Linked DNA regions of Antarctobacter heliothermus. The protein of the gene in region 3 interacts with the protein of the main gene of each other region in a pairwise test. Links are inferred from orthologs where the notes say so. Each region holds a gene or a part of one and is shown on either strand. Other genes may lie near its edges.

Evidence for each region.
Region 1: the proteins of dnaE (region 3) and dnaQ interact in binary tests that used the Escherichia coli proteins (3 or more experiments, as listed by UniProt). The link is inferred for Antarctobacter heliothermus from one-to-one orthologs.
Region 2: the proteins of dnaE (region 3) and rplL interact in binary tests that used the Escherichia coli proteins (3 or more experiments, as listed by UniProt). The link is inferred for Antarctobacter heliothermus from one-to-one orthologs.

The regions. Positions count from the first base shown.
Region 1 is NZ_CP022540.1:1,086,271-1,089,868, reverse strand. Bases 486-3,484 are described here. They hold dnaQ (DNA polymerase III subunit epsilon), read right to left. Parts: upstream 2,350-3,484; coding sequence 1,621-2,349; downstream 486-1,620. Other genes in these bases: ANTHELSMS3_RS05160 (shikimate dehydrogenase), read right to left, coding at 2,932-3,484; coaE (dephospho-CoA kinase), read right to left, coding at 2,342-2,935; secB (protein-export chaperone SecB), read left to right, coding at 1,116-1,601; ANTHELSMS3_RS05180 (FxsA family protein), read left to right, coding at 559-1,059. Outside these bases: ANTHELSMS3_RS05185 (Tim44/TimA family putative adaptor protein), read right to left, coding at 1-455; more of ANTHELSMS3_RS05160, read right to left, coding at 3,485-3,598. UniProt on the Escherichia coli protein: DNA polymerase III is a complex, multichain enzyme responsible for most of the replicative synthesis in bacteria. The epsilon subunit contain the editing function and is a proofreading 3'-5' exonuclease.
Region 2 is NZ_CP022540.1:688,596-691,993, forward strand. What follows is about bases 1-2,799. They hold rplL (50S ribosomal protein L7/L12), read right to left. Parts: upstream 1,691-2,799; coding sequence 1,310-1,690; downstream 1-1,309. Other genes in these bases: rpoB (DNA-directed RNA polymerase subunit beta), read right to left, coding at 1-714; rplJ (50S ribosomal protein L10), read right to left, coding at 1,765-2,283; ANTHELSMS3_RS03365 (lipoprotein N-acyltransferase Lnb domain-containing protein), read right to left, coding at 2,591-2,799. In the rest of the region: more of ANTHELSMS3_RS03365, read right to left, coding at 2,800-3,398. UniProt on the Escherichia coli protein: The binding site for several of the GTPase factors involved in protein synthesis (IF-2, EF-Tu, EF-G and RF3). Is thus essential for accurate translation.
Region 3 is NZ_CP022540.1:232,744-237,388, reverse strand. Bases 1-4,046 are described here. They hold dnaE (DNA polymerase III subunit alpha), read left to right. Parts: upstream 1-330; coding sequence 331-3,846; downstream 3,847-4,046. Other genes in these bases: ANTHELSMS3_RS01180 (hypothetical protein), read left to right, coding at 3,944-4,046; ANTHELSMS3_RS01190 (hypothetical protein), read right to left, coding at 1-162. Outside these bases: more of ANTHELSMS3_RS01180, read left to right, coding at 4,047-4,645. UniProt on the Escherichia coli protein: DNA polymerase III is a complex, multichain enzyme responsible for most of the replicative synthesis in bacteria. This DNA polymerase also exhibits 3' to 5' exonuclease activity. The alpha chain is the DNA polymerase catalytic subunit.

The DNA.
Region 1 (3,598 bases), 850 kb from region 3 along the record:
AGGGTCAGTTCCCGCACGCCGACAAATTCCGCCTCGATCGTTAGGCCCTGCTGTTCGCGCTGTTCGACAACCTCAGCGAAGGTGTCATAGACATCATCCGCCAGAAAGGTTCGCAACCCGGCGATGTCGCCGCGTTCAAACCCCATGAGGATCATCTCATAGGCACCACGCGCGCCAGAGAGAAATTCGGACACTGAAAAGCTGGGCTCGACCCGCTTCATCGCGGCTAGTGCGCGGGCGGCGTCGCTGTCTTCGGCGACATGGTCGATGATGTCGTGGTCGGGGCCACCATCGATCACCTCAAAGTCGCGCGCGGCGCGACGATGGTCATCAGCCGGCGCGGGCGCCGGTGGCTTTTCAAATCCCTCCCGGGTGCCCAGCACGCTCCGCAGTCGCAGAACGAGAAAAATGGCGATTCCGGCAAGAACCAGAAGCTGGAGGATAGGGGAGTTCATCGGCACCTCATTGCGGCGAGCGTTTGAAGATCACGGTCGCATCCTTATGTAGGTGAGGTGCATGGGTGAGTCCACCTGCGCGCAGGATATGGAGGACGTTCCCATGTGGCTATTCTTGGCTTTTCTCATGGTTCCGCTGATCGAGATTGCCCTGTTCGTTCAGGTTGGTGGTCTGATCGGGCTATGGCCGACGCTGGCGGTGGTGGTTCTGACCGCAATTATCGGCACCTGGTTGGTACGCGCGCAAGGACGGGTTGCCATGACTAATCTGCGGCGTAGTTTCTCGGATCTGGATGATCCCAGTGAGCCTTTGGCACATGGTGCCATGATCCTAGTCTCTGGCGTGCTGCTACTGACCCCAGGGTTCTTCACCGATGCGGTCGGGTTTGCGCTGCTTTTGCCTCCGGTACGGACCGCTGTGTTTCGATGGGCACGGCAGCGCGTTCATGTGACGCAGTTCCAGATGGGACCGAATACTCAGGGACCGGTTCACGGCGATCCAGCTGCGCGCGGCAGGCCGGGTGACGTGATCGACGGCGAGTTTACCGAGATTCCCAAGGACAAGTCGCCCAATCACCCCGGTTCGGGCTGGACGAGGCATTGAGCGTACCGCCGGGCGCTGCTATGCCTCCGGCTGAGATTTCAACGGGAGACCGATCCATGGCAGAGACCAACGGTGCAGGGCAGGCGCAACAGCCACCCAAAATGAATATTCTAGCCCAATTCATCCGCGACCTTTCTTTCGAAAACATCCTGTCCCAAAAAGGTGTGACTGGAGAGGTTCAGCCGGACGTGCAGGTTCAGGTGAATCTGGACGCCAAGAAGCGGACCGCCGAGAACCAGTATGAAGTGGTCATGAAGCTCAAGATCGAGTCGAAGGCCAAAGGAAGCAATGACGTTCTGTTCCTGATGGAATTGGACTATGCGGGCGTCTTCTCGATCGAAAACGTGCCGGAAGAGCAGATGCATCCCTTCCTACTGATCGAATGCCCCCGGATGCTGTTCCCGTTTGTGCGTCGCATCGTTTCGGACGTATCGCGCGACGGTGGCTTCCCGCCGCTGAACCTGGAGACGATCGATTTCCTTGCATTGTACCGCAACGAGATCGCTCGGCGTCAGGCCGCAACCCCGGAAGGCACCGCTTAGGCTTAGCATCTGATAGCGCTCAGGTCTTGACCCAGAGCGCGCCTTCTCCAAGGTTTTCGACAAAGGCGGCGTGAGCCGCCTTTTCCTTTTCCGACAGGCGGGACGGAAGTGCATTGGCGCGTGGACGTGGACGCCAAAGCGGATCGGACATGTCTTGCCCGGAATTTCCGTCGGACGTGGACAGACCAAAATCCGGTTGCTTGCCGCCGATCAGTTCTAGGTAGACCTCGGCCAGAATTTCACTGTCCAAGAGCGCGCCATGTAGTGTGCGGGCGGTATTGTCGATGCTGAAGCGGCGGCAAAGTGCATCAAGCGATGCAGGAGAGCCCGGAAACCGGCGGCGAGCGATGTCCAACGTATCGATGGCGCAGCCCTTGGGCAGCAACGGGCGGTTGGTCCAGCGCAGTTCTGCATTCAGGAACTTCACGTCGAAGGCCGCGTTGTGGATGATCATTCGAGAGTCACCGATGAAGTCCAGAAATGCGTCCACGACCTTGGCAAAGACCGGCTTGTCCTTGAGGGTCACTTCACCCGGATTTGCCGGGCGAGCGGGGCTGAGCAAGTCAGGACCGATCCCATGCACGCCAAATGCCTCATCCGGCATACCGCGTTCGGGGTTAATGTACTGGTGATAGGTTCGGCCCGTCGGCACATGGTTGAACAGTTCAAGCGCGCCGATTTCGACAATCCGGTCGCCCTGTTCCGGATCGAACCCGGTGGTTTCCGTGTCGAGTACGATTTCACGCATGATGGCCCCTTTGTTCGATGTCCTTGAGTACGGTTTGCACCTGCGCGCGCGCGTGCTCTAGCGTGTCGGTCTCTATCACATAAGTGGCGCGGGCACATTTTTCCTTGTTCGGCATCTGACGTTCGAGGATGCGGGTCAGATTCTCTGCGGTCATGCTGCCACGGGCCAGAACACGCGCTAATTGTGTTTCATGTGGAACATTGACGCAAACCGTTGCGTCCATGGCCGCGTCCCCGCCAGTTTCGAACAACAAGGGTATGTCGAACACGCCAATGGCGTCAGGATGTTCCGCAATAAAGGTCTCGCGGTCCTTTTGCACTAGAGGATGAACGACCGTTTCGATTTCGGACAGCGCGGAAGTGTTCGCAGCGATGATTTCGCGCAGCGCGGTGCGCGAGACGGCCCCGTCCTTGATTGCATGCGGGAACAACGCGCCCAAGGGTGCGACGGCCGCACCACCCGCACTGTACAATCGGTGAACGGCGGCATCCGCATCCCAAACGACACATCCTGCGTCGGCAAACATCTTGGCGGTGGTCGATTTGCCCATACCGATAGAGCCGGTCAGGCCCAGTTTGAATCTCATCCTAAAGCGGCCTGACGTGTCGCCTCATCCACGTCGGGACGTTCACCGAACCAGCGTTCAAATCCCGGAACAGCCTGATGCAAAAGCATCCCAAGACCATCAACCACGGTGCACCCCTGCGCCCTGCCTTCTTGCAGAAGCCGGGTTTCCAGCGGTGTATACACCAGATCGGTAACCAGCATCCCCGGTTCCAGCGCATCCAGAGGCACCCGAAGCGGAGGTTTTCCGACCATGCCCAAAGCGGTTGTATTCACCACGGTGGCACAATCCTCGATGATATTTCCGGCCTGTACCCAGTCGTAAACCTCTACTCGCTGACCGAACGTCTCGCGCAGGTTTTCGGCCCGTTGACGGGTGCGGTTGGTCAGTCTGATTTGTGGAACACCCACATCGAGCAACGAGGCAATGACCGCGCGGGCCGCTCCCCCTGCCCCGAAGACAGTGGCCGGACCAGCTGCCGGATTCCAGTCGGGTGCGTTCTGATGCAGGTTTTCCATAAAGCCGTAGCCGTCGGTATTGTCGGCATGTATACGCCCGTCTTCACGAAAAATAAGTGTGTTGGCGGCCCCAATCAGTGTGGCCCGGTCGGACACAAGATCAGCGATCTCCATCACCTTTTCCTTGTAGGGCACGGTGACATTCAAACCCACGAAGCCGAGTGAG
Region 2 (3,398 bases), 460 kb from region 3 along the record:
ATACTCGAAATTCACGGTGTTATAGTAAGCGTCCATGATCGCTTCCTGATCCAGCCCGAGGGCGTAGAGCAGGGTCGTCACAGGCAGCTTGCGGCGGCGGTCGATGCGCGCAAAAACGATGTCCTTGGCGTCAAATTCGAAATCGAGCCACGATCCGCGATAGGGAATGATCCGGCAGGCGAACAGCAGCTTGCCGGAGGAATGCGTCTTGCCCTTGTCATGATCAAAGAACACGCCGGGACTTCGGTGCATCTGGGAGACGATGACCCGCTCCGTGCCGTTCACGACAAAGGTGCCGTTGGGCGTCATCAGGGGCATGTCGCCCATGAACACGTCCTGCTCCTTGATGTCCTTGACGGACTTCGCGCCGGTGTCCTCATCGATATCGAACACGATAAGGCGCAGTGTGACCTTCAGCGGGGCGCTGTAGGTCATGTCGCGCTGCATGCACTCTTCGACGTCGTACTTGGGCTTTTCCAGTTCGTAGTTCACGAACTCCAGGACTGCCGTTTCATTGAAATCCTTGATCGGGAAGACCGACTGGAACACGCCCTTGATGCCTTCGCCGTCCAGCGGCTGAGGCTGATCGCCGGACTTCAGGAACAGCTCGTAGCTGGACTTCTGAACCTCGATGAGGTTCGGCATTTCAAGAACTTCGCGGATTTTGCCGTAATAACGACGGAGGCGTTTCTGACCGAGGAAGCTTTGCGCCATGAGTGGAGCCACCCTTTCAATGTTCTCTGTCCGCACGTCCATACCGTCGGGGGCCACGGTATCGCGTGCGTCAGTGATGACAGACAATCGGATCCATTCTCGGCGCGCGTCCCACCACGCGCCTCTCGATCCAGTGTGCCCTGCCTTGGAAAACCCCTCAGACCCGAGGGGCTTGCCAAGACCGGTACTATCGGCTTTCCGTTATGTCAGATCATGTCGCCCGGTCGGCGTAAGCGCGGCGCTTTTCCGTGTTTTCCGGGGGAGCCGTGCGAGATGGGAACGATGCGCTGACATTTCAATGCTGCGTGTCGACACCTCGTCAAACCAAAAGCGAAAGCGGACTCGAATCGCTCGACCCCGCAGGAGACTTCCGAATATTCGGTTAAGCACGCGAACGCAAGACCCACGCCGGGGTTTCGCGTTATCCACACCCTGCGAGAATGACAAAAGTTGATCCGATCGTCAAGCTGGGATGCATTTGGCCCACCGCACAGGGGGCGAACTGCGTAGTTGTGGCCACGCGTGCCAAATGCAAAACGCCCCCGGAGATCCCGGAGGCGTTGCAATGAGGCTGGGAGGCAGCGCCTCCCGGCGATCACTTGACTTCGACTTCGGCACCAGCCGCTTCGAGCTTTTTCTTGATTTCCTCGGCTTCGTCCTTGGAAACGCCTTCTTTGACAGCCTTGCCGCCGGCTTCGACCAGCTCTTTGGCTTCTTTCAGGCCCAGGCCGGTGATGCCGCGGACTTCTTTGATGACGTTGATCTTCTTGTCGCCAGCGGCTTTGAGGATCACGTCAAACTCGGTCTTTTCTTCCTCGGCTGCGCCACCGGCGTCGCCGGCCGGGCCCGCCATCATGACGGCGCCACCGGCTGCCGGCTCGATGCCGTACTCGTCTTTGAGGATGGTTTTCAGTTCTTGTGCTTCGAGCAGGGTCAGACCGACGATTTGCTCTGCAAGTGCTTTAAGATCAGCCATTTTGAGACTCTTTCCGTTTAGATGTGTTTTCCAACGTCAGGGAGATATCCCTACGAGGGTCGTTTCGGTGTGCCTTACGCCGCTTCCGCTTTCTCTTCGATGGTCGAGAGAATGGAGGCGATGTTCGAAGCAGGTGCGCCAATTGCGCCGGCGATGTTCGAAGCAGGTGCGCCGATGCAGCCAACGATCGAAGCAATAAGCTCATCACGCGACGGCATTTTCGACACGGCCTCGACACCGGCCCGATCCAGAGCCGTTCCACCCATGTTCCCGCCAAGGATTTCGAACTTCTTGTTCTCCTTGGCGTAGTCTTCGACGACCTTGGCCGCAGCCACTGGATCTTCGGAGAAGGCGAGAACGGTCATGCCGCCCAGCAGGTCACCGATGCTTTCGCATGGCGTGCCCTGAAGGGCGATCTTGGCGAGCCTGTTCTTGGCGACGCGGACCGAAGTTTCGGCAGCGCTTGCGCGCCCCCGCAGGTCCGTCATCTCGGCAACCGTGAGACCTTCGTAGCGGGCAACCACCACGACGCCAGAGCTTTCGAAGATCTGGCCGAGTTCCTCGACCACCTTTTCTTTCTGAGCTCTATCCACAGTTTCACTCCAGTTGTTGGAGGGCGGACCCTCCGGCTCATTTTGCCCGGGGGATGGCCCCGGACGGAATGTCCGATTTGGGTCGACGCATCACGGAGGGGCCTGGGCCGATCCGATGGGAACGGGGTTGCCGTTCCGCGAAGATGTCTCTTCCCGCCTCAGGCAGGAATTACAGGCATCTAGCCAACCCACCGTCTCGGACGAATACATGTCCCGCACGACGAATCGCACGTTTCACGCAGGCCTCTCACTTATCACTCTTGCGAGGGATGCCAAGGGGGCATGCCGCCGGAGCGGAGAAAATCTTTCATATGCCACCGCGCGCCGCACGCAGCGCGCGGGAAAAGTCCGCTGGATCCATGATCCGGTAAAGCTCGCGTATCAAAGGTGAGATATGCGCCATCTGGTGTGCTGCCTCAAAACTGTCGGCTTGCGCCAGAAACCCTTCGTCGTACAGGAATTCATCCGAATAGCCCGGCAGAAACCAAGCAATATCAAACGGCACGGCCCCGGCATCCAGCTTATTGACAGTTCGGGCCAGCACGTTTGTACAGTTCGAAAACAACGTATTGTACCAGCGCGGCGTCTCGGCGATTTCGGCAGTCTCCTCCAGCATCGCCGTCATAACCGCTTTCTGCTGGGCCAGCGGGATCGCCAGAGGGTAGAGATACAGTTGATCGCCGGCGTAGAATTCGCTGTTGCCGTACATGTCGCGCTCTGTTGTCCAGACAAACATGTACTCAAAGATCGGCAACATTGCTGCCTTGGCGGCGCTGTAGGCCTCCCCCTTTTCCCGGCGCGCCTCGATTGAGGCGACGTAGGCTGTGCCATCGGCAAATGAAAAAGCCAGCATCGTATGGGCGATGGCATCCACCGCGCCAAAGGGTTCAAGCAAAAAATAGGCTTGTTCCAACGTGTCGGGATCAATGTCCCGCGTGATCCATTCCTGCCGCGCGATTGTGCCATCCATTCCGTAGTTCCAATTGCGGATGTCTTCGACACGGAAACGGCCATCCCGCTCTGTCACCTGCGGCAGGCGGCTGTAGTCGTCGCGCCAATCGCGATCATGCGAGGCCGTCGTCAACTGCCAGTTCAGGTAAAGCCCGCCAATCAAA
Region 3 (4,645 bases):
ACGGGGGGCAACCCTTGCCGCGGACGTCAGCACCGCACGCCGCAAAAACGTCTTTAGCCCCGGCCCCTTGAGCGGGGGAGGCGACAGGTCATCGACGTCGGGCCGGTCGGGCGCAGGCCCAGCGGCGAGTATGTCGGCGGCGTTCAATTGCATATCGGACAACGATTATTTCTAGATTGGGCTACATTGGCACTGTTGCTGGAGAGTGCCGGTCGAATGTGGCACGATTTTGACAGAAGTGCTTTTTGCCTGATGCTGCGTCCATCCTTTGGACAGGTACGAGGTGGATCAGGGGTTTTGCCCGCGCGGGTCACGGCATAGGATATCGCCATGGCAGATCCACGATTCATTCACCTGCGCGTCCATTCCGAATATTCCCTGCTCGAAGGTGCCATGCGGCTGAAAAAGCTGCCCGGCCTCTGCGCTGACATGGGGATGCCGGCGGTTGCGTTGACCGACACCAACAACCTGTTTGCCGCGCTGGAGTTTTCGGTGGGGGCCGCAGGCGCAGGCGTGCAGCCCATTGTCGGCTGCCAGATGGATTTGCGGTATGTTGATCCGCAACCGGGCGAGCGGGTCAAGCCGCCCGCGCCGGTGGTTCTGCTGGCACAGACCGAGGTCGGGTATGAACACCTGATGAAGCTCAACTCTTGCCTCTACATGCGCCGCGACAATGAGTTGCCGCATGTGACGCTGGAGGAGTTGGAAGCGCATTCTGAGGATGTGATCTGCCTGAGCGGCGGGCCGGACGGGCCAGTGGGACGTCATCTGCGGCAGGGGCATCGCGGGGCAGGGCAGGCGCTGATGACGCGGCTGGCGCAGATCTTTGGCGACCGGCTGTATGTGGAACTGCAACGCCACGCGGGTGAGGACGGCATCCCGCCCGAGGCCGAGCGTTTGTCAGAGCGCGGCTTGGTCGAGATGGCCTATGAGATGGACCTGCCGCTGGTCGCCACCAACGACGTCTATTTCCCCAAGACCGAGATGTATGAGGCGCATGACGCGATGATCTGCATCGCCGACGGGGCCTATGTCGACCAGCAGGAACCGCGCCGCCGCCTGACTCCGCAGCATTATTTCAAGACGCCGCAGGAAATGGCGGTGCTGTTCGCCGATCTGCCCGAGGCGTTGGAAAACACAGTCGAGATCGCCAAACGCTGTGCCTTTATGGCCTATCGCCGCGATCCGATCCTGCCAAAATTTGCCGACGATGAGGTGGCCGAACTGCGTCGCATCGCCAATGAGGGCCTGCAAAAGCGTCTGGCGGTGATTCCCCACGCGGTGACGGTCGAGAAATATCAGGAACGTCTGGATTTTGAGCTGGGCATCATCGAGGGTATGGGGTTTCCCGGCTACTTTCTGATCGTTGCGGACTTTATCCAATGGGCCAAGGACAATCACATCCCGGTCGGACCGGGGCGGGGGTCTGGTGCCGGGTCGCTGGTGGCCTACGCGCTGACCATCACCGACCTTGACCCGCTGCGCTATTCTCTGCTGTTCGAGCGGTTCCTGAACCCGGAACGGGTGTCGATGCCTGACTTTGACATCGACTTTTGCATGGATCGCCGAGAGGAAGTGATCCGCTATGTGCAAGAGAAATACGGCCACGACCGGGTGGGGCAGATCATCACCTTTGGTGCGCTCTTGTCCAAGGCGGCGGTGCGCGACATGGGCCGCGTGTTGCAGATGCCCTACGGGCAGGTGGACCGCCTGTCCAAGATGATCCCGGTCGAGGGCGTCAAACCCGTCAGCATCGAACAGGCGCTGCGGGATGAGCCGCGTCTGGCAGAAGAGGCCAAGAACGAAGAGGTCGTCGACCGGCTGCTGAAATACGGCATGCAGGTCGAGGGGCTGTTACGCTCTGCGGGCACGCACGCCGCCGGTGTCGTCATCGCTGACCGTCCGACTGATGAACTGGTGCCGCTCTACCGTGATCCGCGATCCGACATGCCAGCGACGCAGTTCAACATGAAGTGGGTCGAACAGGCGGGACTGGTCAAGTTTGACTTTCTGGGCTTGAAGACACTGACCGTGATCCAGAACGCGATGGACCTGATTTTCAAATCCGGGCGGCCTTTGCATGTCGCGGCGGATGGCACCCAGCTTTATGAGCCCGCCGAGGGGGCCGAGAACCAGATCAACGCCATCCCGTTGGACGACGAGGCGTCGTACAAGCTGTACGCCAGCGCCAAGACGGTGGCGGTGTTCCAGGTTGAAAGCTCTGGCATGATGGATGCGCTCAAGCGCATGAAGCCCACCTGTATTGAGGACATCGTGGCGCTGGTGGCGCTGTACCGTCCCGGCCCGATGGAAAACATCCCGACCTATTGCGAGGTCAAAAACGGGCTGAAAAAGATCACCTCGGTCCATCCGCTGATTGACCATATCCTTGAAGAAACCCAAGGCATCATCGTCTACCAAGAACAGGTGATGCAGATCGCGCAGGTCATGGCGAACTATACGCTGGGCGGCGCTGACCTGTTGCGCCGGGCCATGGGTAAAAAGATCAAGGAGGCGATGGACGCTGAACGCCCCAAGTTCGAAAAGGGCGCGGGTGAGAATGGTGTGGACGCCAAGAAAGCGTCCGAGGTGTTCGACCTTCTGGAAAAGTTCGCCAACTACGGCTTCAACAAATCGCACGCGGCGGCCTATGCGGTGGTCAGTTATCAGACCGCCTGGCTAAAGGCGAACCACGCGGTCGAGTTTATGGCCGGGGTCATGAACTGCGATATCCACCTGACAGATAAACTGGCGGTTTATTTCGAAGAGGTCCGTAAGGGGCTGAAGCTGCCGTGGGTGCCGCCCTGCGTGAACCGCTCTCAGGCGACATTCGATGTGGTGAATGGCGAGTTGGTCTATGCGTTGGGCGCGCTAAAGAACGTCGGGCTGGAGGTCATGCGGATGGTGGCCGCCGCGCGCGAGGATAGGCCCTATGCCACGATCTTTGATTTCGCACGGCGTGTAGACTTGAAAAAGGTCGGCAAGCGGCCGCTGGAAATGATGGCACGGGCCGGATGTTTTGACGTGCTGGATTCGAACCGGCGGCGGATCTTTGACTCGCTCGATGCGCTGGTGGCTTATTCGGCGGCGATCCACGAACAAAAGGCCAGCGCGCAGGTGTCGCTGTTTGGTGAGGCCGGCGAGGATCTGCCGGAACCGCGCCTGTCGCCGGTTGCCGATTGGCTGCCCGCCGAGCGGTTGGCCGAAGAGTTCAAGGCCGTGGGTTTTTATCTGTCGGGGCATCCGCTGGACGATTACATGCCGCGCCTGCGCCGGGTGGAGCGCACGGGGGCCTTCATGACTTTGGATGAATTGACCCACAAGGTACAGGGCAATGGCGCGATGGTGGCCAAGCTGGCAGGGGTGGTTGCCGGTCGGCAGGAACGCAAGTCGGCGCGTGGCAACCGCTTTGCCTTTTGCCAGATGTCGGACCCGACCGGGGCCTTTGAGGTCACGCTGTTTTCAGAGGCTCTGGAGGCATCGCGTGAATTTCTAGAAAGCGGGGCCAAGGTTTTGGTCACGGTCGAGGCGACCATGGAATCGGACCAGTTGAAACTGCTGGGCCGGTCTGTTGCGCCGGTGGATGTGATCGTGGCCGGCGCTGGCGTGACCGGACTGCGCATCTTTGTTGAGACGGCGGATGCCTTTGGTCATATCGCAAACGTCCTCGGGCGGGCGGCGGAACAGATGCCCAAGGCTGCGCGCGGGCCGATCACGCTCTGCCTCAACGATCCGGCGTTGCCGGGTGAGGTGGAACTGGACGCGGGGCTGGATTATCCGGTGACGCCCGAGATCAAGGGCGCGGTGAAATCGCTGGACGGGGTGCTTGCGGTTGAGGAAATTTGAGGCTGTTGCGGGCTGAACTCAGCCTGTTGGCGTGACGGATGGTGGACGCGGGCCCCTTGCACGCGCTACAAACCCGTGGATTTGCCGGGAGAACGACATGCGCGCAGGCGTTTCAAAAGCCGGAGTGACCTTGGGTCTGGGCCTTTGTCTGGGGCTGTTGCTGGCAGGCTGTGGCGATCCGTTGTCCGATGTCCCACGCTACAGTGACGTGCCTTTGGCCGATGACGCCGGGCAAGCGGACGTGCTGGCGCCAGACGCGCCGCGCGCGCCCGTGACCGATGACGCACCGCAGCGCGGGTTGTTGGGACTCTTTGGTGCCAAGGCGGCGGCGGCCACGGGCGATGATGATGCGCCGGGGCGACTACCCCGTCCCGGAGCGCCTGACGCGCGAGAAGTGTCCTTGGGTGTTACCCTGCCTTATGGCGAGCTTGCCCGGGTCTGCGGTGTGCCGAACCGCAAGCTGGGCAAGAAGATCGAAGGTTATCCCGAAAAGGGCAGTCAATACGTCCTGTATGACAGCGTTCCGGGCACAACTACGCCGCGGACGTTTTACCTGACAGGGTTCAAGGATCGCTGTGCGCGGCAATTCACGGCGGCATTGGTGATCTTTGGCGCGCCCGAGAGCTATGAGCAGTTGCACTATGGGCCGTCCGGCGCGGAACTGCCGGTGTCCTCGACAGATGCGGCCTATGAAAAGGTCAAAAGCCGGGTGTGCCGCGTCCGCAAGGGCAAGCCCTGCGGCAGCAAGATGCGCACATTGGCGCGCGATACGGTTTTTGTCAGCGTCTATGAGCGGTTC